Regions from separate parts of the uncultured Citricoccus sp. genome, predicted to be linked through region 1. Evidence: riboswitches for the same ligand, from Rfam matches in the RefSeq annotation. Region 1 holds a riboswitch; each other region holds the start of a gene.
The links. A riboswitch is a leader RNA that binds a small molecule or an ion and turns the genes downstream of it on or off. The one in region 1 is predicted to bind S-adenosylmethionine.

Region 1 (3,268 bases):
GACCACGACCTTGCCCTGCAGCCCGGCGGCCACGGGCGCCCCGGCGTCGTCCACCACGGCCACGTCCACCCCGGGCAGCGGGCGGGAGCCGCACCCGGGCTTGAACCGCTCGTCCGCCTGGCGCGGGGAGAGCACGGTGGCGCCGGTCTCGGACTGCCACCAGGTGTCCACCATCGGCACGCCCACGGAACCGTCGCGGGGGACCCGCGCGTCGTCGTCGCCGGTCTCGGCCTGGAGCCGGGCGTCCAGCGCGTCCAGGTGCGAGCGGCCGATCTGGGTGCGGGCCCAGGTCCATGCCTCCGGGTTGACGGCCTCTCCCACGGTGCCCACCAGGCGGATCGAGGAGAGGTCGTGCCCCGCGGGGATGCCCTCGGGGAACCAGCCCATCAGCGACCGGACCAGGGTGGGAGCGGTGTAGTAGGAGGTGACGCCGTAGCGCTCGATGACCTCGAAGTGCCGGCCCGGGTGCGGGGCGTTCGGCACGCCCTCGTAGATGACCTCGGTGACGCCGTTGGACAGCGGTCCGTAGATCTCGTAGGTGTGCGCGGTGACCCAGGCGAGATCGGCGGTGCACCAGTGCACGTCCTTCTCCCGCTCGGACACGTCCGGATGGGAGAACAGGTAGTCGTAGGACCAGGAGGCCTGGGTGAGGTAGCCGCCCGAGGTGTGCACGAGGCCCTTGGGCTGTCCGGTGGTGCCCGAGGTGTACATGATGAACAGCGGGGTCTCGGCGTCGAAGTACTCCGGGGTGTGGGTCTCCGGCTGGCGGTCCACGATCTCGTGCCACCACACGTCCCGGCCCTCGGTCCAGCTGATCTGGCCCGGGCCGTCCCCGACCTCGGTGTGGCCGGTGCGGTTGAGCACCAGCACGTGCTCGATCTGGTTCTGGCCGGAGACGGCCTCGTCCGCGTTGTCCTTGACGGGCACGGCCTGGCCGCGGCGGTACTGGCCCTCTGAGGTGACCAGCAGCTTCGCGCCGGTGTCCTCCACGCGGAAGCGCAGCGCCTCGGCGGAGAAGCCGCCGAACACCAGCGAGTGCACCGCGCCGATCCGCGCGCAGGCCAGGGTGATGACGATCGTCTCCACGAGCACCGGCAGGTAGACCACCACGCGGTCGCCCTTGCCGATGCCCAGTTCGAGCAGGGCGTTGGCGGCCTGGCTGACCTTGCGCTGGAGCTGGGCGTAGGTCACGGCGCGGCGGTCACCGGGTTCGCCCTCGAAGTACAGGGCCACCTTCTCCCCGCGGCCGGCGGCCACATGCCGGTCCACGCAGTTCACCGCGACGTTCAACCGGCCGCCCTCGAACCAGCGGATCTCCGGGCCGCGCTCGGCGGCCGGGTCGGCAGGGGTCCAGGAGTGGGTGGTGTGCCAGGGCGTCTCCCACTCGAGGCGCCGCGCGGCGGCATCCCAGAACGCGAGCCGGTCCTCCTCGCGCACGGGCCGGCCGTCCCCGAGCCCGCCGTGCAACAGGCCCGCGGGCCGGCCCGGGTGGACGGAAGGATCGGCGGCGTCCACGACGTCGGCCGGCAGCGGGCCGGGCAGGGCACCGGGGGCGTGGGCGGGGGTGTCGCGCGCGGTGGCGGTGGGAGCGGCGTGCGGGGCAACAGACAAGACAGAACCTTCTTTCCATCGAATCTGGCAGTAGCACCTGGTCCGGTCCTTGCAGTGCCGGGAGGGCACCCCAGGACCATGGACGGGTTGCTGCGGCGTCACGGAGCCAGATCTCTCAGCCGCTCGGGATGGTCGCCTCCACTCTACGACCGGTCCTGTCCGCGGAGCGAAACGGGTGAAGCAGTGCTACGCACCGGCCTGATGCCCTAGTTTTGACGTGCACCGACGCCGACGGACAGGGACTGCACATGGAGGACATCGCACTGCTGGCCGTGGCCGGTGTCCTGATCATCGTGCTGGTCTCGCTGTTCGCGCCCCGGTTAGGCGTCGCGGCGCCGATCCTGCTCGTCCTGGTGGGCATCGGCTGCAGCATGATCCCCGGGGCGCCCCAGATCCTGCTGGACCCGGAATGGATCCTCATGATCGCGCTGCCGCCGATCCTCTACTCGGCGGCGGTCAACGTCCCCATCACGGACTTCCGCCGGGACCTCGGCACCATCAGCGCCCTGTCCGTGTTCCTGGTGATCGCCTCCGCCTTCGCCACGGGGTGGCTGATCTGGTGGCTGCTGCCGGACATCGATCTCGCGGCCGCAGTGGCCCTGGGGGCGGTCATCAGCCCGCCGGATGCCGTCGCGGCCACCTCGATCGGCAAGAGACTGGGCCTGCCGCCCCGGCTGGTGATGATCCTGGAGGGGGAGGGCCTGGTCAACGACGCCACCGCGCTGGTCATGCTCCGCACCGCCATCGCGGCCACCGCCGGCGCCGTGACCTTCTGGGGTGCCATCGGTGACTTCGCCTACGCCGTCAGCGCCGGGATCGTCCTCGGTCTCCTCGTGGGCGCCGGGACCGTCTGGTTCCGGTCCAGGATCCGGCAGCAGCCCGTCCTCACCACGGCGATCTCCCTGACCGTGCCGTTCCTGGCGTACATGCCCGCGGAGAACCTGCACGCCTCGGGCGTCATCGCCGTGGTCACTGCCGGCCTCCTCACCGGTCACCAGGCGCCCCAGCGCCTCAGCGCGGCGGACCGGCTCACCGACCGCACCAACTGGCGCACCATCCAGCTGCTCCTGGAGAACGGCGTGTTCCTGCTTATGGGCTTCGAGATCACCTCGATCGTCGCGGACGCGGAGGCCTCGGGGCGGGGGCTGTGGTTCGCCGTCGGGATCGCCGTGCTGTGCACCGCGGTCCTCGTCGTGGTGCGCATCGCCTTCGTGGTGCCGCTCATCGCCGTGCTCCGGGCGCGGCAGAGGCGGGTCCCCCAGCTCGCGCGGCACCTCGATGCCGCGCTCGAGTCCACGGCGTCCGGGGAGCCGCCCCACCCGCGGACGGTGGCCCGGTTGCGGCGGTGGCGTGCCGATGCGCACTTCCTGGCCACGCAGGGCCTCGGCTGGCGGGGCGGGGCCGTGCTGGCGTGGTCCGGGATGCGCGGCGTCATCACCCTGGCCGCGGCCCAGTCCCTCCCGGCTGACATCCCGTACCGTCCCGAACTGATCCTGATCGCCTTCTCCGTGGCCATCCTCACGCTCGTGGTCCAGGGTGGCACCCTTCCGCTGCTGATCCGGGTGCTCGGCATCAAGGGGACCGACGAGGAGGCGCAGCGCCGGGAGATCGGCCGCCTGGCCGATGAGATCATCGCCGCGCGCCAGGCCTACCTGCA
Region 2 (3,268 bases), on a different contig from region 1:
GCCTGGGCCAGCTCGGGGGACTTCTCGAGGAAGGACTCGGTGGCGTTGAGGAAGCCGTACGTGTTGAAGTCCACGTTGCGGTAGAACAGCTCGGCGCCCTCGGCCTCGGCACCGGCCATGATCGGGTCCAGTCCGGACCAGGCGTCCACGGAGCCGTTGGCCAGGGCGGAGTTGCCGTCGGCGTGCTGCAGGTTCTGGACGGTGACCTCGGAGGGGTCCACTCCGGCCTCCTCGAGGGCCTGGATGAGGAAGAAGTACGGGTCCGTGCCCTTGGTGGCGGCCACGTTCTTGCCCACCAGGTCGGTGACCTCCGTGATGCCCGAGTCGGCGGTGGTGACCAGGGCCGCCCACTCCGGCTGGGAGTAGAGGCCGATCGTCTTGATCTCGGTGCCGTTGGCGCGGGCCAGCAGGGCCGCGGAGCCGGCGGTGGAGCCGACGTCGACGGCCTCCGCGCGCAGCGCCTCATTGGCCTTGTTGGACCCCGCGGACTGGACCCAGTTGACGGTGACGCCCTCGTCGGAGAGCTCCTCCTCCAGCCAGCCCTTCTCCTTGATGACCAGGGAGAGCGGGTTGTAGGTGGCGAAGTCGATGTCCAGGGTCTTGGCACCGCCAGCCGGGGCACCGGCCTCGGCGGCGTCACCGCCCGAACCCTCCCCGGCCACGCACCCGGTGAGGGCGAGGGCGGAGACGGCGAGGACCGCGGCGGAGAGCGTGAGTCGGGAGCGCATGGTGGTGCCTTTCAGGACAGGGGATCGCACGGGGGCGGGGAGGGTGGAACAAGAGGGGCGGAAGGGTCGAGCAGGGGGCGGTCCGGGGACAGTGGGCGCCGGTCAGAGTCGGCGGGGCGGTGCCGCCGGTGCGGCACCGGAGCGGTCAGTGCCGGTGGGCGTCGACGCCGAGGCCGTCGAGCAGCTCCGAGCGCAGCGCGGCCAGCTCGGCTGAGCTGCGGGGGCGCGGACGCGTCCCGGGCACGGTGAGGACCTTGCGGGCGGTGGCCCCGGCAGCGGCGCCGGGATCCTTGCCGAGCAGCAGGATGCGGTCGGCCAGCTGCAGTGCCTCGTCCACGTCGTGGGTGACCAGCAGGATGGTGGTGGCCGTGCGGGCGTGGATGTCCAGGAGCAGGTCCTGCATCTTCAGCCGGGTCAGCGCGTCGAGGGCGCCGAACGGTTCGTCCAGCAGCAGGACGCCGGGGCGCCGGGCCAGTGCCCGGGCCAGCGAGGTCCGCTGGGCCATGCCGCCGGAGACCTCGCGGGGCCGGTGATCGGCGTGGGCGCCCAGCCCGACGAGATCGAGCAGCTCGTCCACGCGCTTCCGGCCCTCGCTGCGGCCCGTGCCGTGCGGCAGGCCCAGGGCCACGTTCTGGTGCAGGGTGCGCCAGGGCATCAGGCGCGGTTCCTGGAAGCCGACGGCGGTGCGTGGGTCATGGGCGGTGACCGGCTCGCCGCCGATGAGGATGTCCCCGGAGTTGCCGGTGTCCAGTCCGCCGGCGGCCCGCAGCAGGGTGGACTTGCCGCAACCGGAGGCGCCGAGGATGGCCAGCACCTCGCCGGGTTCCACGGTCAGGGTGATGTCCCGCAACACGGCCCGGGGGCCCTCGGCGGTGGGGAACGCGCGGCCGACGCCGCGGAACTCCACCGCAAGGCTCTCCGGTGCGTCCGGGGCGGTGGCGGCGCCCCGGGCCCGCGCGGGGGCGCGGCCGGCAGGGCTCAGTTCGGCAAGGGCAGTCATGGTGATCACTCTCCATCGCTTCTGGCATGAGCACCCTTGCCCGGTGAAGCGGAGGGTTGCTGCGGCGTCACGGAGCCAGATCTCTCGGCCGCTCTGGATGGTTGCGCGTCCAGTCAATCAGGTCGTGGGGGAGTCCTGTCAATCCGGCACCGGAACGGCGTTCGACACAAAACGTCACATCGTGGCGGACCGGGGTGCCGGGGCTGTTCCCATGGAGCCATAGCCATCCAGAGCGGCCGAGAGACCCGGATCGACGACGCCGCAGCAACCCGCCCTTGACAGGGGACCGGGTGCTACCGCCGGGACCGATGGGAGATTCCATGACCTCGACCGTGCACGCCACCACCTACCAGGACCTGGCCGGGCGGTTCGCCCCCGCCCTCCAGGACATCGCCCGAGGGGAACCGGCCCGGGAGGCCGGCCGTCACCTGCCCTTCGCCGCTCTCGAGCAGCTCCGTGCGGTGGGGATCGGCACGCTCACCGTCCCGGTGGAGGCCGGGGGCTCCGGTGCCGGGCAGGAGGACATGCTGCGCCTGCTGATGGACCTCGCCGCGGTGGACGCGAACACGGCGCACCTGGTCCGTAGCCACCTCAGCTTCGTCGAGCACGTCCTCGCCCAGCCGGACGAGGCCCTGCGCACGAGGTGGCTGGAACGGGTGGCGGACGGCGAACTGGCCGGCAGCGCGCTGTCCGAGGCCCGCGGGCCGGCGCTGGGCGAGATGGACACGACCGTCTCCCGGGACGAGGGCGGCCAGCTGCGGATCAGCGGCCGCAAGTACTACACCACCGGCAGCATCTTCGCCACGTGGACCCTGGCGACGGCCCGCCTCGACGACGCCGTTCCCCTGCCCGGGCGCCGTCGCGGCGGTTCCCGGCAGAACCTGGCGTCCGGTGCCCCCGGAGGCTCCCCGGGCTCCGCGCGGCTGGCGCTCGCCGTCGTGAGGGTCCGTCAACCGCGGACGCTCGTCAAGGACGACTGGGACGGGTTCGGCCAGCGGCTGACCGGTACCGGCACGGTCGAGTTCGACCGGGCCGGCGTCGAGGAGCTGCTGGCGCTGCCACCGGCCGACGGGCACGTGCCGCTGCACCACGAGGCCACCCTGATGGCCCTGCTCGCCGGGGTCGGGCGGGCCGCGCTGAGGGACGGGGTCGACCAGACGAAGCGCCGGCGCCGGTCACCGAACACCGCGGGCGGGCTCACCCCGCGGGAGGACGACCAGCTCCTGGGGATCATCGGCGAGCTGTCCGCCCAGCAGGCCACCGCCGAGGAACTGGTCCGTGCCGCCGGACGTGACCTGGACGCGGCGCTGGCGCTCGCGGCCGCGGGGCGCGACACCCAGGGCGGGCGAGCCGCCGTCGGGGCGGACGCGGGCGATGACGGCGGCGACGACGGTGCTGCCGCCGAGGCCCTGCAACGCGCCGCCCTGACGGCCCATCGGGCGCACGTGATGGTGCCCCGGCTCGTCCTGGACACCTGCACGCGCATCTTCGACACCCTCGGCGCCTCCGCCACGAGCACCGAGCTGCAGCTGGACCGGCA
Region 3 (3,268 bases), on a different contig from region 1:
CACAGGGTGGCACCGACTCGGAGGCCTTCACCGCGGCGGCCGCCACCCTGGACACCAATTCGAAGGCCCTCGCCGAGAAGATCGGCTCGCTGGCCGGCGAGGAGCAGGGCACGGCGTTCCTGGAACTGTGGCGTGAGCACATCGGGTTCTTCGTGGACTATGCGCAGGCCCGGGCCGGTGGGGACACCGAGGCCGCCGAGCAGGCCCTGATGGACCTGGACGGATACCGCCCGCAGGCCGGGGAGTTCTTCGAGGAGATCAGCGGTGGAGAACTGCCGGCCGCGGACATCGCCGAGGGGCTGGGCATGCACGTGGAGACGCTCTCCGGGGCCATCGACTCGATGGCGGAGGCCCTCGTCCCGTGACCGGTCCGGGCCGGTGACCGGCGCACGGCGTCCCGGTTGCCCCCAGGGGCATCCCGGGACGCCGCGGTCGAACCAGCGCCACGCCGATCCTGGCCTCGCCTCGCACGGGGGAGCAGGGCGCGGATACGCTGGCCGGATGACGCGCGACGCCGGACCGGGGACCACGCCCCCAGGCCCGCGCCCGCGGACCGGGGCCGGTGAGGACCAGTTGGTGGACCACCTCCGGCGCAGCGCCCAGGGGGATCAGCAGGCCTTCGCCGCCTTCTACGACGCCGTCGCCCCGCGTGCGTATGGCCTGGCCCTGCGCGTGGTGCGGGACCGGGACCTGGCGGCTGACGTCACCCAGGAGGCCCTGCTGGACGCCTGGCGTGGCGCCGGGGGGTACCGCCGCGAGCGGGGATCGGTGATCGGCTGGGTCTGCTCGATCACCCACCGGCGGGCCGTGGACCTGGTGCGATCCACCCAGTCCCGACGCGACCGGGAGCTCCGGGCAGGCGCGGCATCCTTTGGCCGGGACCACGACGACGTCTCCGAGGCGGTGACCGACGCCGAGGACCGGGGCCGGGTGGCCGACTGCCTGGGTGCGCTGACGGCCCTGGAACACGAGGCCGTCACGGCCGCATACTACGGCGGGCTCTCGTACCGAGAGGTCGCCGACCGGCTCGGGGCCAAGCTCGCCACCGTGAAATCACGGATGCGCACCGGCCTGCACCGACTACTGGACTGCCTGGGGGTGGAGTGATGGCCGACGAACGGGAACTGCTCGCCGCCTGGGCCCTTAATGCCGTGGACGAGGCCGAGCGGCGCCGGATCGAGGAGCGATTGCGCGTCGACCCCGTCCTGCGGGCCGAGGCCGACGCCCTGCTGCGGGCCACGGACGGTCTGGGCACCCGCGAGAACGCGGCGCCGCCTGCCGGGCTGAGGGACCGCGTCCTGGGCGCCGTCGACGCCGAGGCCAGGTCCCTCCGGTCCGCACACACCGGGGTGCGTCCCGAGGCGACGTCCGCCGGTGCCGCCACCGCGGGATCGCAGGATCCGGACGCGCCCACCAGCCTGCGGGACCAGCGGGAACGACGCTGGCCCGGCCGCCGTCGGGCCTGGACCGCGGTGGCCGCCACTGCGGCGGCGGCCGCGACCGCCGCAGTGCTGCTCCTCGCCCAGCCGTGGCAGGACGGGGGCCTGACGCAGCAGGACCAGGTGGTGGCCATCGAACAGGTACTCGGACAGGACGGAGCCCGTCAGGAGACGGCACCCGTGGCGGGCGGCGGCACAGTCGAGGTCGCGCGGGCCCCCTCGGGCGAGACCGTGGTGGCCGCCCGGGGCCTTGCTGCCCCGGAGGGTGACCGCGTCTACCAATTGTGGACCCTCGAGGGCGATCAGTCGCCCCGGTCCGCGGGGCTCCTGGAACTCGACGACGGTCTGGCCCTCGTCCGGCTGCCCGAGGTGCCGGCCAGGGCGGCGCTGGCCCTCACCCTCGAGCCCGCCGGGGGATCGCCGGCCCCCACCACGGATCCTGTCGTGGTGGTGGCCGCGGGCTGACGTCACCGGAGGACACCGGATTCGTCCCGGCCCCGGACGGTGTGCTCCAATTGCCCGGTAACCATCCAGAGCGGCCGAGAGACCTGGCTCGTCGACGCCGCAGCAACCACCACGCGCCCCCGGGGCGCGGGACCGGTGCTACCGCCAGGACCGATGGAAGGAGCATCACCATGACGTCATCGAATGCCCAGAACACCACCGCCGGACTGCCCGCAGGGGTGCCGACCACCCCCGCCGGCCGGCGCGAGATCCTCTTCAACGCCTTCGACATGAACTGCGTGGCCCACCAGTCCCCCGGCCTGTGGCGCCACCCGGACGACCACGCCCGCGACTACAACACCCTGGGCTACTGGACGGGGCTGGCCCAGACGCTGGAGAAGGGGCTGTTCGACGGCATCTTCATCGCCGACGTCCTGGGTCCCTACGACGTCTACGGCAGCTCGGACGAGGCCACCCTGAAGGCCGGCACCCAGGTGCCCACCAACGACCCGATCCTTGTGGTCCCGCCGATGGCCGCCGTGACCAAGCACCTCACCTTCGGCGTCACCGCGGGCACCGCCTACGAGCACCCGTACGCCTTCGCACGCCGCCTGGCCACGCTGGACCACCTCACCGAGGGCCGCGTGGGCTGGAACGTCGTGACGGGCTACCTGCCCTCGGCCGCCCGGAACTTCGGGCACGAGGACCAGATGGAGCACGACGAGCGCTACAACCACGCCGACGAGTACCTCGACGTGGTCTACAAGCTGCTCGAGGGCTCGTGGGAGGACGACGCGGTCGTCAACGACAAGGAGTCGGGCGTCTTCATCGACCCGTCCAAGGTCCACCGCATCGAGCACGAGGGCACGTACTTCAAGACCCCCGGCATCGCCTTCACCGAGCCGTCCAAGCAGCGCACCCCCGTGATCTACCAGGCCGGCGCCTCCACGCGCGGCCGGGCCTTCGCCGGCAAGCACGCCGAGGCCGTGTTCATCAACTCGCCCACGGCCGAACTGATCAAGGGCACCGCGGCGAAGCTCCGCCGGGCCGCCGTCGAGGCCGGCCGCGATCCGTACGACCTCCGCATCATGTCCATGCAGACCATCGTCACGGGTGCCACCGACGAGGAGGCACAGGCCAAGTACGAGGAGCTCACGAAGTACATCGACGTCGAGGGCGGCCTCGTGCTGATGAGCGGCTGGATGGGCATCGACCTGTCCCAGTTCGACCTCGACGAGCCGCTGGGCGACGTGGAGTCCAACGCCATCCAGTCCACCATCGAGACCTTCAAGAAGGCCTCGGGGGACGACGGCAACCCGTGGACGGTGCGGCGCATCGCCGAGTGGTGCGGCGTGGGCGGGTTCGGCCCGGTCATCATCGGCTCC

Region 2: it holds a riboswitch for S-adenosylmethionine, as region 1 does, so the genes downstream of both, Q0283_RS10150 (ABC transporter ATP-binding protein) here and Q0283_RS10755 (AMP-binding protein) in region 1, are expected to answer to the same signal.
Region 3: it holds a riboswitch for S-adenosylmethionine, as region 1 does, so the genes downstream of both, Q0283_RS10175 (LLM class flavin-dependent oxidoreductase) here and Q0283_RS10755 (AMP-binding protein) in region 1, are expected to answer to the same signal.

What each region holds. Positions count from the first base shown of each region.
Region 1 covers NZ_CALMQR010000088.1:42,723-45,990, forward strand. The annotation lists gene Q0283_RS10755 (AMP-binding protein) at 1-1,611, opposite strand, end outside; SAM riboswitch class I at 1,624-1,746, opposite strand; gene Q0283_RS10760 (sodium:proton antiporter) at 1,860-3,268, shown strand, end outside.
Region 2 covers NZ_CALMQR010000080.1:2,484-5,751, forward strand. The annotation lists gene Q0283_RS10145 (aliphatic sulfonate ABC transporter substrate-binding protein) at 1-728, opposite strand, end outside; gene Q0283_RS10150 (ABC transporter ATP-binding protein) at 874-1,737, opposite strand; SAM riboswitch class I at 1,738-1,832, opposite strand; SAM riboswitch class I at 1,949-2,043, shown strand; gene Q0283_RS10155 (acyl-CoA dehydrogenase family protein) at 2,049-3,268, shown strand, end outside.
Region 3 covers NZ_CALMQR010000080.1:6,942-10,209, forward strand. The annotation lists gene Q0283_RS10160 (hypothetical protein) at 1-365, shown strand, start outside; gene Q0283_RS10165 (sigma-70 family RNA polymerase sigma factor) at 502-1,107, shown strand; gene Q0283_RS10170 (anti-sigma factor) at 1,107-1,904, shown strand; SAM riboswitch class I at 1,963-2,064, shown strand; gene Q0283_RS10175 (LLM class flavin-dependent oxidoreductase) at 2,075-3,268, shown strand, end outside.